One region of the Burkholderia sp. LMU1-1-1.1 genome, then DNA from elsewhere that is predicted to be linked to it. Evidence: predicted binding sites of a transcription regulator. Region 1 holds the regulator's gene; the other holds the start of a gene.
What was found. Region 1 encodes FNR, which switches genes on or off when oxygen is low (the NO sensors DNR and NnrR bind a similar motif). Its sites were predicted from a motif close to TTGATNNNNATCAA; they were not measured.
Positions count from the first base shown of each region.

Region 2: the regulator FNR is predicted to act here: its motif matches at 5,274-5,287, upstream of MRBLMU1_RS23235 (PHA/PHB synthase family protein).

Region 1 covers NZ_JBEGHG010000045.1:393,933-401,303, reverse strand. The annotation lists gene MRBLMU1_RS25220 (response regulator) at 1-436, opposite strand, end outside; gene MRBLMU1_RS25215 (alpha/beta fold hydrolase) at 542-1,291, opposite strand; gene fnr (fumarate/nitrate reduction transcriptional regulator Fnr) at 1,532-2,290, shown strand; gene MRBLMU1_RS25205 (FixH family protein) at 2,361-2,879, opposite strand; gene ccoG (cytochrome c oxidase accessory protein CcoG) at 2,890-4,275, opposite strand; gene ccoP (cytochrome-c oxidase, cbb3-type subunit III) at 4,288-5,271, opposite strand; gene MRBLMU1_RS25190 (cbb3-type cytochrome oxidase subunit 3) at 5,264-5,449, opposite strand; gene ccoO (cytochrome-c oxidase, cbb3-type subunit II) at 5,451-6,065, opposite strand; gene ccoN (cytochrome-c oxidase, cbb3-type subunit I) at 6,080-7,371, opposite strand, start outside.
Region 2 covers NZ_JBEGHG010000034.1:433,172-440,542, reverse strand. The annotation lists gene MRBLMU1_RS23260 (glycoside hydrolase family 2 protein) at 1-1,452, shown strand, start outside; gene MRBLMU1_RS23255 (chemotaxis protein CheB) at 1,499-2,545, opposite strand; gene MRBLMU1_RS23250 (hypothetical protein) at 2,652-3,182, opposite strand; gene MRBLMU1_RS23245 (hypothetical protein) at 3,175-3,699, opposite strand; gene MRBLMU1_RS23240 (bifunctional enoyl-CoA hydratase/phosphate acetyltransferase) at 3,792-5,204, opposite strand; gene MRBLMU1_RS23235 (PHA/PHB synthase family protein) at 5,315-7,090, shown strand; gene MRBLMU1_RS23230 (exo-alpha-sialidase) at 7,205-7,371, opposite strand, start outside.

The DNA of each region.
Region 1 (7,371 bases):
CCGGTTCGGCGATCAGCGGTTTGCGCGTGCGCATCACGGTGCGGAAGTAGGCGCGGTCGGAGGCGTCGATGCCGACCCGGCCGGGCTGGGCCGGGATGTCGGCGACCACCATGCCCTGCGGGCTGAGCACCAGCAGATCGTCGAACAGCGCCAGCACGGCGCGGTCCTGGTAGTAGGCGCGCAGCCGCTCGGTGGAGCCGGCCAGCTCGATCGGCTGATGGTGCGCCGACAAGGCGATGATGTCGAGCAGCATGCTCAGCTTGTCGTCGAGTTCCTCGGCGGTGCGGCCGATCAGCGCCGTTTGCTGGGTGAAAAGTACCTTGGTGAAATCCGCCTTCATGCGTTGCATCTGAACCACGGTCACCAGCGCGATCATCAGGATCGACGTGATGCTGGTCGCCAGCGCAACTTTAGCCTTGATGCCAAGTGGCTTCATTTCATCCTTGTCGGGCGGGTCGGACATGAGTTGGAGAACCACAGGCGGAGTTTATCGCGCCGCGCTTGGGAATTCTCCTATCAATGCCCGACCTTGGCAACAGTATTAACGCCGTGCGGCGGCGATGATCACGTCGGCGACTTTTTGCGGCTGCGACAGCATCGGCACGTGGCTCGCTTTCAGCGTGATAGTGGTGGCGTTGATTTTCTTCGCGAACGCTTGCTGCAAGGCCGGATCGATCATGCGGTCTTCCGAGGCGGCGATGTAGTAGTTCGCCTTGTTTCTCCAGGCCGCCACGGTGGTCTTGTCGGCGAAGGCCTTGGCGGCGATCGGGCCCTGGGTGGCGGCGATCAGCGCGGCGGTGGCCGGCGGCACGTCCTGGGCGAAGTTGGTGGCGACCGATTCGGCGGGCAGCCACAGGAAACCGCTGGCGTCGGCTTGCAAGGTGGGGACGCCCGGCGGCACGGCGTAGCCCTTGCCCAGTTCGCCGCTGGCCTGGCCTTCCGACGGTGCGAACGCGGCCACGTAGACCAGCGCCTTGACCTTGTCGCTGGTGCCCGCCTCGGTGATCACGGTGCCGCCCCACGAGTGGCCGACCAGCACCACTTTACCGGTTTGCGCGTCGATCACGCGCTGGGCGGCGGCGACGTCGTCCGCCAGCGAGGTCAGCGGGTTTTGCACGGCCACCACCTTCAAGCCCTTGGCTTGCAGCAGAGGGATGACTTTCTCCCAGCTGGAACCGTCGGCGAAGGCGCCGTGCACCAGCACCACGGTGGTGTCGGCGGCCGGCGTGGCGGCTTGGGCGGTCAGGACGGTGGCGGCCAGCAGGGCGGAGGCGATGATCGAGCGTTTCATGGTGATTCCTTTCGAGGTTGGTTGTTTGCGATTAAATAGTGTGCTACTTGCTTGAGTTGAACTATAGCGAACAATCGAATAGTGCGCAAGTTAAATTTGCGCGAATGTCGAAATATTTTGCGGGGAAGGCGCCGCCGGCGAAAAGTCGCTTGCAGCCAGCAAGTTCGCTGACGGGGCGAATACCTGATCGGCGCGCTGCGACATCGCCCACAACGGCGACTAATGGTCTACACTGGCGGCATGATAAGAGACCTTCCCTCACTGGTGCTGCCCGGCGCCACCATCGACATCCTCAAGGCAAGTTGCGCCAACTGCAGCATGCACCAGCTGTGTCTGCCGATGGGCTTGGGCAACGAAGACATGGACCGGCTCGACGAGATCATCGGCCGCCGCCGCAAGGTCGCGCGGGGCGCCACCTTGTTCCGCATCGGCGATCCGTTCGTGAACCTGTACGCGATCCGGCTCGGGCATTTCAAGACCTACCAAGTCAACCGCGAGGGCGCCGAGCAGATCACCGGTTTCCAGATGGCGGGCGAGCTGCTGGGCATGGACGCCATCAGCACCGACCTGCACCATTGCACCGCCGTCGCGCTGGAAGACAGCGAGGTGTGCGAGATTCCTTTCGGCAGCCTGCAACAGCTGCTGGCCGACATGCCGACCCTGCTGCGGCACTTCCACCGTATGATGAGCCAGGAGATCACGCGCGAGCAAAGCGTCATGCTCCTGCTGGGCAATATGCAGGCCACGCAGCGCTTCGCCGCCTTCCTGGTCAACCTGTCGTCGCGCTACGAGGCGCGCGGCTACTCGCCCAACACCTTCCAGCTGCGCATGTCTCGCGAAGAGATCGGCAACTACCTCGGCCTGACGATCGAAAGCATCAGCCGCCTGCTGTCGAAGTTCAAGAAGGAAGGCCTGCTGCGCGTGAGCAACCGCGAAATCGAACTGCTCGATCCGCCCATGCTCAAGGCCATCACGGCCGGCACCCAGACCTGCCATTAGCGGCGGAATGACCACGTGGATCCACGATTGCGGTCGGTTCCCCGGCCAAAATCAGCATCCAACCACGGGGTTATTCGGCACGCAGGGTGACGCTGCGCTGCGCCGGCCAGCTCCAGGCGCCGGCCAGGCGCCAGTCGCGTTTTTCGCCTTCCACCAGCACCACCCAGCGGCTGCGCTCGAGCATCGGCAGATTGATCTGGAAGGCGCCGAATTCATCCGGCCGCACCACCAGCTGGATATCCTTGGCCGGCAACGTGGCATGCGACAGGCGCACGAACAATCGTTCCGTCTTGCCGTGGTCGTCGCTATCGCGGCGCAGCTGGCCGGCCAGGATGCCTTGCGTGGCGTCGTAACCGATCGACAGCGACAACCCCAGCGCGCTGGCCACGCGGTCGCGCCGCAAGTCCTGGTTGATGGCCTTGCCCTGCTTGTAGTAGTCGCCCACCACCAGCGCGTCCTGCCGCGTGAAGGCGAGGTAGCCGGTGTAGACGCCGGCGACGATGACGATCGCCGGTCCGGCCATCAGCAGCCACGGCCAGCGCTGCCTCCACCACGGCGTCACCGTGGCATGCGATATCGATACGGTCATGGCGTTCTCCTTAGCGCGGTACGATGAATACCGCGTCCTCCTTCACATGCAGCGACGGGTCGTCGACCGACGTCAGCTCGACGGCGATCTTGTTCGAGCCCGGATGGGCGGCGCCGTGCGCCGTGCGCAGCCGGATCGGATGCGCCTTGGTTTCGGTGGCCTCGACCCGCACCAGCTCCGGCGTCACCTGCGACAAGGTGGCGATACCGCTGACACGGATGCGGTAGGTCTGCGCCCGCTCGGAGGTGTTCATGATCTGCAGCCGGTAGACGTTTTCGATCATGCCGTCCTCGACCTCGCGGCCCATGGCGCCACGGTCGCGGATCACGTCCAGCTTGAGCGGCACCCGCAGGTACAGCGCGGTGCCGACGGCGGCCACGATCAACGCCAGGATGGCGGCGTAGATCTGCACGCGCGGACGCAGCGTGCGCCGGCGGATCTGCGTCGGCGTGTAGTGCATGGTCATGGCGCGCTCGGTGCTGTAGCGGATCAGGCCGCGCGGCAGGCCGATCTTGTCCATGACGCCGTTGCAGGCGTCGACGCAGGCGGCGCAGCCTATGCATTCGTATTGCAGGCCGTTGCGGATGTCGATGCCGGTCGGACACACCTGCACGCACATCGAGCAGTCGATGCAGTCGCCGCCCTTGCCGGCCGCTTTCTTCGACAGCGGCATGCGCGGCTCGCCCCGCTCGCCCGAATAGGTGATGATCAGCGTGTCGCGGTCGAACATCGAGCTCTGGAAGCGGGCGTACGGGCACATGTACTTGCACACCTGCTCGCGCATCCAGCCGGCGTTGCCGTAGGTGGCGAAGCTGTAGAACACCACCCAGAACCATTCCCACGGGCCGAAGTTCAACGTCAGCACCTCTTCGGCCAGCAATTTGATCGGCGTGAAATAGCCGACGAAGGTGAAGCCGGTCCACAGCGCCACCGCGCCCCAGGCCAGGTGCTTGGCGCTCTTTTTCGCGAATTTGGCGGCCGACGGCGGCTGGCGGTCGAGCGCCATGCGCGCGCTGCGCTTGCCTTCGATCTTGCGCTCTATCCACAGGAAGATTTCGGTGTACACCGTTTGCGGACAGGCGAAGCCGCACCAGACGCGCCCCGCCACCGCCGTCGCCAGGAACAGCAGATAGGCGCAGATGATCAGCAGCGCGGCCAGGTAGATGAAATCCTGCGGCCACAACACCAGGCCGAAGATGTAGAACTTGCGCGCGCCCAGGTCGAACAACAGGGCCTGGCGGCCGTTCCATTGCAGCCACGGCGTGCAATAGAACGCCAGTTGCGTCAGCCAGACGAACAGCCAGCGCAGCCGGGCATAGCGGCCCGAGGCCTCGCGCGGGTAGATCTCCTCCCGCGCGGCGTACATGTGGACGACTTGTGATTCGGGTGCGCTCATAGTGTTCGACGCTTATTCCGACGCGGCCGTGGCGGCGACCGCGGGGACGGCCGGAGCGGTTGGCGCGGGCGACGATTCCGGCGCGTTGACGTCGTTCGACAAGCTCCAGACATACGCCGCCAGCACGTGCACCTTGGCGTCGCCGAGGAAGTCCTCGAACGCCGGCATGGTGGCGTTGCGGCCCTTGCGGATGGTTTCCATCACGGTCTCGGCGCTGCCGCCGAACAGCCAGATCTTGTCGGTCAGGTTGGGCGCGCCGAGCGTCTGGTTGCCGGTGCCGCCGGCGCTGTGGCAGGCCATGCAGGCGCCGAACTTGCCCTTGCCGAACACCGCCTTGATCGGATCGGCGGTCGAGCCGGACAGGCTGAGCACGTAGTGGGCGACGTTTTCCACATCCTTGTCGGAGCCGAGCGCGGCGCCCATCGGCGGCATCACGCCCATGCGTCCGCGCAGGATCGATTCCTTGATGGTTTCCGGCGCGCCGCCGAACAGCCAGTCCTTGTCGGTCAGGTTGGGAAAGCCCTTGTTGCCGCGCGCGTCCGAACCGTGGCACTGCGCGCAGTAGGTCAGGAACAGGCGCTGGCCGATGGCGTGCGCCTTCGGATCGGCGGCGACCTTTTTGAGGTCCTGCTTCTGGTATTGCGCGAACAGCGGACCGTACTCCGATTCCGCCTGCTTCAGCTCGGCCTGGTACTGGCCGGACGATTTCCAGCCCAGCTTGCCCGCGTAGGTGCCCAGGCCCGGATACAGGAACAGATAAGCCAGCGCGAACACGATGGTGATGTAGAACAGCCACATCCACCAGCGCGGCATCGGCGTGTTCAGTTCGGTCAAATCCTCGTCCCAGGTGTGGCCGGTGGTGCCGACCTTGCCGTCCTTGCCCTTGGCCAGCTTGACCTTGGCCTGCGAGTACAGCAGGATGCCGCAGCCGGCGATGCCGAGCAGGGTCAGCACGACGATGTACATGTCCCAGAAACCGTTGGTGAAATCAGCCATGGCCGTTCTCCCGGTCGGGATGGTCGAGGTGCTCGTCCTCGAACGGCAGGTGCGCCGCCTTGGCGAAGTCGGCTTCCTTGTTGGAGATGAACGCCCACCACAGGATGCCGATGAACGTGATGAAGGAAATCACCGTCATCACGCTGCTGGCGCGGTCAAACAGGTTCTCGATAGCCATGCTAGTTCCTCGTCTTGATTAATGTGCCCAAGCCTTGCAGATAGGCGATCAGGGCGTCTTCTTCGGTCTTGTCTTTCAGCTCTTCCGGCGCGGCGGCGATCTCGGCGTCGGTGTACGGGTCGCCCAGGCGTTGCAGCGCGCGCATCTTCGGGACGATCTCGGCCGGCACCAGCGCGGTCTTCGCCAGCCATGGATAGTTCGGCATGTTCGATTCCGGCACCACGTCGCGCGGGCTGGCCAGGTGGGTGCGGTGCCATTCGTCGCTGTAGCGTCCGCCCACCCGCGCCAGGTCGGGACCGGTGCGCTTGGAGCCCCACTGGAACGGCCGGTCGTAGACGAACTCGCCGGCGACCGAGTAGTGGCCGTAGCGCTCGGTCTCGGCGCGGAACGGCCGCACCATCTGCGAGTGGCAGTTGTAGCAGCCCTCGCGCACATAGACGTCGCGTCCGGCCAGGCGCAGCGGCGAATAGGGTTTCAACCCCGCCACCGGTTCGGTGGTCGACTTCTGGAAGAACAGCGGGACGATCTCGACGGCGCCGCCGACGCTGACCACCAGGGTCACCAGCGCGATCAGCAGCCAGGGGTTTTTCTCGATCCACTCATGTGAGAATTTCATCTTCTACTCCGATATCAGGCGTGGCCGGCGGCCAGCGCGGGAATGCGCGCGGTCGCGGTTTCGCGGTTACGCAAGGTCATCCAGGTGTTGTAGCCCATCAGGCACATGCCGCTCAGGTACAACAGGCCGCCGCCGAAGCGCACCACGTAGTACGGATAGGTGGCCTTGACGCTCTCGACGAAGGTGTAGGTCAGGGTGCCGTCGGGGTTGACCGCGCGCCACATCAGGCCCTGCATGACGCCGGCGATCCACATGGCGGCGATGTACAGCACGATGCCGATGGTGGCGACCCAGAAGTGCAGGTCGATCAGCTTGGTGCTCCACATCTTTTGCTGGCCGGCCAGGCGCGGCAGCAGGTAGTAGATCGAGCCCATCGTGATGAAGCCGACCCAGCCGAGCGCGCCGCCGTGGACGTGGGCGATGCTCCAGTCGGTGTAGTGCGACAGCGAATTGATGGTCTTGATCGACATCATCGGCCCTTCGAAGGTGGCGATGCCGTAGAACGACAGCGAGACGATCATGAACTTGAGGATGGGGTCGGTGCGCAGCTTGTGCCAGGCGCCCGACAGGGTCATGATGCCGTTGATCATGCCGCCCCACGACGGCGCCAGCAGCACCAGCGAGAACACCATGCCGATCGATTGCGTCCAGTCCGGCAGCGCCGTGTAGTGCAGGTGGTGCGGGCCGGCCCACATATAGGTGAAGATCAGCGCCCAGAAGTGCACGATCGACAGGCGGTACGAGTACACTGGACGCTCGGCCTGCTTGGGGATGAAGTAGTAGACCATGCCGAGGTAGCCGGCGGTCAGGATGAAGCCGACCGCGTTGTGGCCGTACCACCACTGGATCATCGCGTCCTGCACGCCCGAGTAGGCCGAGTACGATTTAAACGCCGAGGCCGGCATGCTGGCGCCGTTGACCACATGCAGCAGGGTGACGGCGATGATGTAGGCGGCGAAGAACCAGTTGGCGACGTAGATGTGCTTGACCTTGCGCTTGATCAGCGTGCCGAAGAAGACGATCGCGTAGGCGATCCAGACCACGGCGATCAGGATGGTGATCGGCCACTCCAGCTCGGCGTATTCCTTGCCGCGCGTGAAGCCCATCGGCAAGGTCACGACCGCGCTCAGGATCACCGCCTGCCAGCCCCAGAACGTGAAGGCGGCCAGCTTGTCCGAGAACAGGCGGACCTGGCAGGTGCGCTGCACCACGTAGTACGAGGTGGCGAACAGGCCGCAGATGCCGAACGCGAAGATGACCGCGTTGGTGTGCAGCGGCCGCAGGCGGCCGTAGGTCAGCCAGGGGA
Region 2 (7,371 bases), on a different contig from region 1:
GGCCGGCAGGATGTGGTCACGACCCGCGCCGGCATCCGCCGCATCGCGCTGGAAAAGGGCAAGTTGCTGATCAACGGCGAACAGACCTTCCTGCGCGGCGTCAACCGCCACCAGGAATATCCGTATGTCGGCTACGCGCTGTCGCCGCAAGCCGACTACCGCGACGCGCTGCTGATCAAGCGCGCCGGCTTCGATTACGTGCGCCTGTCGCACTATCCGCATTCGCCGGCCTTCATGGCCGCCGCCGATGAACTGGGCCTGATGGTGTTGCCGGGTATCCCGGGCTGGCAGTACTTCAATCCAGATCCGGCGTTCTCCGCGCAGGTGCTGAAAACCTGTAGCGACATGGTGCGCCGCGACCGCAATCATCCGAGCGTGCTGGCGTGGGAATGCTCGCTGAACGAGACGCAGATGCCCGATCAGCTGATCGAGAAGCTGCACAAGACCGTGCACCAGGAATATCCGGGCGACCAGGCGTATTCCGCCGGTTGGGTACCGCAGACTTACGACGTGTATCTGCAGGCGCGCCAGCACCGTCTGGACGACAAAAAGCCGCTGCCGAACAAGGCGCTGATCGTCTCCGAATACGGCGACTGGGAATACTACGCGATGAACGCCGGTTTCAATCAGACGGCGTGGGGCGACTTGAAAGAGGCCGACCGCAGCAGCCGTCAGTTGCTGACCGATGGCGAGACCCGTTTGCTGCAGCAGGCGAAGAACCTGGCCGAGTCGCACGACGACAACTTCAAGACCGGCGCGGTGGCCGATGGCTATTGGGTGATGTTCGACTATGGCCGCGGCTACGCGCCCGACCTGGAGTCGTCCGGCGTGATGAGCATCGACCGCTTGCCGAAGTTCTCGGCCGAGTTCTTCCGCTCGCAGCGCGACGCATCGGAGACATCGGCGAAGTGGGGCGGTGGGCCGATGGTCTTCATCGCCAGCCACTGGACCAAGGACTCGCTGCCGCGGGTGCGCGTGTTCAGCAACACCGACGAGGTCGAACTGTTCTTGAACGGTAAGAGCTTGGGCAAGGTCAAGAGCGGCCCGTCGACGACGCATCCGAACCTGGCGCATCCGCCGCTGGAGTTCGACGCCGGCCGGTTCCAGGCGGGCACGCTCAAGGCGGTGGCTTATCTCAAGGGCCGCAAGGTGGCCGAGCATGTCGTGCAAACGCCGGCCGAACCGGTCAAGCTGGGCGTCGCGGTGGACGACCTGTCCGTGAAGTCGACCGATGGCGACCTGGTGTTCATCCGCGCCAGACTGCTCGACGCCAACGGCACCGTGGTGCCGGAGAGCGGCAAGACGGTGACCTTCGCCGCCGGTGATGGCTACGAGATCGTCGGTCCGAGCATGGCGACGACTGAAGCCGGCATCGCCAGCGTGCTGGTGCGCGTGAAGGGCGCCAAGGGGGGCATTAGCGCCGAAGCCGGAGCGCTGCGCGGTCGCTTGTAATCGCCATGTACTGATCGCGACCGCTGGCGTGCGGTCGCGATCCGCTTCACTTCCTTGTGACGCGCGGTTTCTTCTTAACCTGCGCGTCCGGATCGGACGTATCGCCGTTCAGCATGGCGCGGATCCGGCCGATGTGGATCGCCGATTGGTCGATACGTTCGCCGTAGGCGGGGTTGCCTATGCCCTCGCTGCGCATTTTCACCAGCAGGTTGCGGTTTTCCTCGAACATGCGCAGCGCCACCCACAGCGTCTCCTCCATTTTCTGCGTCTGGTCGGCCAGCAGCTCGCCGGCCGTGTAGGCGTGGCCGGTGTGGCAGCGATAGCGCAGTTGGCCCGCCTTGCCGACCTCCCACAGCACGCCGCCGCAGCCGGGGCAATTGAACGGCACCAGGGTGCCGAGCGCGTCGACCGATTCGAGGTCGCTGAGCACCCGTTCGGCGATCTTCGATTCGATCGCGACGTCCGCCGGCACCGCCTTGCGCTTGCCGCGCTTGCGGCCCGCCAGCTTGAGTAGCAGCGGTCCCATGTCCGCCAGCGCGACGCATTTATCCACCCAGGCATTGTTGATGACGTTCTGCGGCATGTCGGGATAGCTCGCGTCCGCCGGGTCCTGGACCACGCACAGTCCGCCGCAGCGATGGACGGCCTCCATGCCGGAGGTGCCGTCGTCCAGATAACCGCTCAGGATCACCGCGATCACCCGGTTGCCGTGCGAGACCGCCGCCGAGCGGAACAATGCGTCGATGGCCGGCCGGGCGCGGTTCTCGCGCGCGCCTTTGGTCACGCGCATCGTTTCGCCCGCCAGCATCAGGTGGTGATCCGGCGTGGGCAGGTAGACATGGCCGGGCAGGGGCATCTCGCCGTCCTCGCCGGCCTTGCACGGCAGGGTGCTGTTGCGGCTCAGCAGACGGATCTGCGCCGCCGTCGACGCGGTGGCCGCCATGTGCTGGACGATCAGGATGGGTGCCGGGAAATCCGGGCTCAGCTGGGCCAGCAGGGCGCTGATCGCGTCCCCGCCGCCCGCCGAGGCGCCGATCACGACGATGGGTGTCGCGGCGGCCCCCGCACGTGGCGCAATAGTGGATTTGGCCATGTTGCCCCCGGGGTCAGAAATGCGACTACTGTATCCCAATACCGCCTTTGCGAATGTTCTGTTGGGCAAAGGGTTCGGAACAAACGGGGGCGGTGCCGACACACATCTAAGCGATGGATGTCAGGAACGCGTCGGCGATAGGATAAACAGTGGAAAAATCGTATCGACGACCAAATTTTGGTGTCCAGTAACGACCATGGGCGAGCCAATTCCGATAGTTAAACGCACCGATCAACTCGCCCACCAAGAGCTTCGACACATTTGAATTGTCACGCCAGCAGAGCAATAGATCGTCGTCCAATCTCGCCCGCTCTTCCTTCACCTGGTATATTGCGCGCAGAGCTCGCGAAATCTTGCCCTTCTCTTTGTTATGGACTCGTCTCAAGTAGTCGGTACGTACGGCGGCTTCCACACAGGCGAGGGCTGAGAGGGCGCTGTTGTGGTCGATCTCAGTCAATACACTCGAGCGCACCACGTCCACGGACAATCCGACATATCCTGCAAGACTCGGGTGGGCGGTGAGCACTGTGGGGTCAGGATTGGAAAAAAAATCATATGTCGCCGTCGTCACTACCGAGTAATGTCGCGCAACATCGGGTAGGGTCAGTGCCTGATCGGACAGGCTGAGTTTACTCACCCCGCACGACCTTCATCAACATGTCCAAAAACATCTCGCGCGTCAGTTCAATGTACGCCAGTGCCGGCGGGGCCGGCATAATTTTCCACACCAGATCAGGCATCGCAACTTGCTCTGGTATTGGTTTTTCATCAAATGCAAAGAGTGGGTTCTTTGCCCTTTTGGGAACCAGGATCAAGCGACAAACTCCCCGGGGGCCTTCCATGTCGACGCGTCCCCATGCGCCAATCAAGAACGTGCCTATCGGTTTGAGCTTCACAACAGCTTGCCCGACGGTGATTTCGATCTGGGGTGCCTGGTATGTGCCAGTTTGCTCTTCGGTTAACGGGACCATTCTGGTCGATGTCTTGATCCCCTTTTCCACATAGGCGTTCAGCCAGTCATTGACCAGCTTTTTTAGCTCATCTAACTTCGAGAGCCAGCGCCGCTTGTCCTGTTCAATCGACATCGCTCCTGCCGTCTCATCGCTGGCAACAGCCGTTTGCTCTTGAATGAACTGCATAAACTTGTCAGTCATTTCTTAGCCTCCAAACCGTACCGGCGCATTATCGCATCAAGGGTGGAATGCACTTGCGAAGCCCGAAACAGGCAGGCGTATCATTTTCGCGTTCATGGCCGCTGTTCGCGATAGCGGTGCGCCAGCACCAGCGCCAGCGCGGCCGAGGCGGCGCGCGCCGGGGCCGGGTCGGCGCGGCCGGTCAGCGCGATCGGCACGGCCGCGCCCAACACCACGCCGCAGCAGGCCGCGCCGGCCATGTACTTGAGCTGCTTGGCCAGCAGGTCGCCGCTTTCCAGATCGGGCGCGATCAGGATGTCGGCCTGGCCGGCGACCGCCGAGACGATGCCGTCGGCGCGCGCGGCGGCGGGCGAGACGGCGTTGTCGAAGCCGAGCGGACCGTCCAGCAACGCGCCTGCTATCTGGCCGCGATCGGCCATCTTGCACAGCGCGGCGGCGTCGATGGTCGAGCCGATCCTGGGGTTGACGGTTTCCACCGCCGATAACAGCGCCACCTTCGGGCACGCGTTGCCCAGCGCGTGGGCGAGGGCGATGGCGTTTTGCACGATGTCGACCTTGTCGGCCAACCGTGGCTGGATGTGCAGCATGCCGTCGGACACCAGCAGCGCCTTGCCGTAGGTCGGTACCTCCAGCCGGAACACGTGCGACAGGCGGCGCTTGGTGCGCAGCGCCGGCTCGGCCAGTACCGCGTCGATCAGTTCCTCCGTATGAAGGCTGCCTTTCATCAGCATTTCCACCGCGCCGCCGGCGGCCAGGGCGGCGCCGCGCGCGGCCGCCGCGTGGCTGTGCGCTTCGTCGATGACTTCCGCATCGTCCAGCGACAGTCCGTCGCCGGCCGCCAGCGCGCGCAGGCGCGGCGCCGGCCCCACCAGCAGCGGCACCATCCATCCCTGGCTGGCCGCCTCCAGCGCGCCGCGCAGCGACACGAGGTCGCATGGATGGATCACCGCGCAGCGCACTGGCGCCAGCGACCGGGCCAGCTGGCGCAGCGTGGCGTACGGATCGGCGGCCGGCGCCAGGCAAAACGGCGGCAGCTGCGCGCGCGGGCGCCGCACTTTCTCGGTCGGGGCGATCACCGTGGCCACGCCGGTCAGCACCACCGTGCCGGTCTGGTTCCTGATGTCGCAGTCGAGCGTCACGTGCTTTTTTGTTTGCTCCTTGGCGCCGACCGTGGCCGTCACGCGCAACTCGTCGCCGATGCGCACCGGTTTGAGGAATTGCAGCGTCTGCGCCAGGTAGATCGTGCCGGGGCCGGGCAGGCGCGTGCCGAGCAGGCGCGAGATCAGCGCCGCGCCCCACATGCCATGCGCGACGACGCCCTTGAATAGCGTGCCGTGCGCGTACTCGGCGTCGACGTGGGCGGGATTGACGTCGCCGGAGACGGCGGCGAACGCGGCGATGTCCTCCGGCGACAAGGTGCGGCTCAGGCGCGCGCTTTGCCCGACGCGCAGTTCGTCGAAGGTGACGTTTTCGATGAACTCTTCGGTGTTGTCGGTGTCAGTCATAGCAGGGTGTCCGGCGCCGGGGCGCGGACCCCGATGCGGTGCAGTCTACGAGCGGACACCGGTTCGACTTTGATCTGGATCAATCCCGCGACCGACGGTGCTTCGTCATAATGGACCGTCAAGCCATGGAGGCGTGTGTGAATATTTTGCCGATGCGTGTCAAACCGGCGTCCGAGGTGGTGCACGAGCCGCCCGCGCCCGAACTGGGCAACGAGTTCGATCTGTTCGTGCAGGCGCAGCTGGCGCGCACCACCGGCGGCGTGTCGCCGATCGCGCTGGCCCTGGCGTTCCAGGACTGGTGGATGCACCTGGCCAGCGCCCCCGGCAAGTGCGCCGAGCTGGGGGCGCAGTGGCTGGCCGCGTTCTCGCCGTTCGCCCCGCCCGTCGAGGCCGATCCCGACGACCGCCGCTTCGTCCAGCCGCCGTGGCGGCAGTGGCCGTTCGACCTGTACGTGCAGGGCTTCCTGCGCTGCCAGCGTTTCTGGCGCGACGCCACCACTGGAGTGCGCGGCGTCTCGCCGCACCATGCCGACGTGGTGCGCTTCACCGCGCGCCAGTTGCTCGACATGTGGTCGCCCTCCAATTTCGTCGCCACCAATCCGGAGGTGCAGCGCGCCGCGCTCGCCAGCGGCGGCCGCAGCCTGGCCGACGGCGCGCTCAACTGGCGCAAGGACCTGTGCCGGCACCTGGCGCCGCCGTGGATGGCGGTGCCCGAACCGCCCGGCCCGCAATACCGGCCGGGCGTGGACGTGGCGGTCACGCCCGGCGACGTGGTGTACCGCAACGAGCTGATCGAGCTGATCCAGTACGCGCCGCAGACCGCGACCGTGTACCGCGAGCCGGTGCTGGTGGTGCCGTCGTGGATCATGAAGTACTACATCCTGGACCTGTCGCCGCGTAACTCGATGGTGCGCTACCTGGTGGGGCAGGGCCATACGGTGTTCATGATCTCGTGGCGCAATCCCGGGCCGGACGACCGCGCGCTGGGCATGCACGACTACCTGCGCCAGGGACTGTTCGCCGCGCTCGACGAGGTGCGGCGGCGCTGCGCCGGGGCGCCGGCGCATGGCGTCGGCTACTGCCTCGGCGGCACGCTGCTGGCGATCGGCGCCGCGGCGATGGCGAACGGCGACCACGGCCGGAAGGAGGACCTGGCGTCGCTGACCTTGCTGGCGGCGCAGACCGATTTCAGCGAGCCGGGCGAGCTGGGACTGTTCATCGACGACAGCGAGCTGGCCTTCCTCGACGCGCTGATGTGGGACCAGGGCTATCTGGACGACGAGCAGATGGCGGCGTCGTTCCAGCTGCTGCACGCGCGCGACCTGGTCTGGTCGCGCATGATGCGCGAGTATCTGCTGGGCACGCGCACCGCGCCGAACGATTTGATGGCGTGGAACGCCGACAGCACCCGCCTGCCGTTCCGCATGCACAGCGAGTACCTGCACCAGTTGTTCCTGCGCAACGACCTGGCCGAGGGGCGCTACCATGTCGACGGCAGGCCGGTGGTGCTCGACGACGTGACGGTGCCGGTCTACGCGTTGGCGACCGAACGCGACCACGTCTCGCCGTGGCGCTCGGTGTACAAGATCCACCTGCTGTGCGACGCGCCCATCGACTTCGTGCTGGCCTCGGGCGGGCACAACGCCGGCATCGTGTCCGAGCCGGGGCATCCGCGCCGCGCCTACCGGGTGCAGCCGCCGTTGCGCGGGGCCGACGGTTACCGCGCCCCCGACGCGTGGCGCGAGCAGGCCGACCTGGTGGAGGGATCGTGGTGGCCGCACTGGCAGCGCTGGCTGGCGGCCCGGTCGAGCGGCGCGCTGGTGGCGCCGCCCGTGGCGCGGGAGCCGCTGGAGCCGGCGCCGGGACGCTATGTGCTGGAAAAATGAGGGACGGCGGAAGGCCCCGCGCCGGACGCCAACGACAAGTCGGCCGCGTGGCAGTGTCATGCGGCCGCTTCCCACTTGGAAACCCTTGCGCGGCATGTTCCCTGGATGGGATGTTTAGTCGGCGTCGGTGATCAGGTAGCTCGAATACAGCTGCGAACTGTTGGCGCCGCTATAGACCATCTCCAATCGCGTTTCCGCGACAGCCAGCGCCGGCACCGAGGTATTTTGCCCCGCTATTTGCTGGGCGGCACTCCAGTTGACGCCGTCGCCGGAGGTGCTGA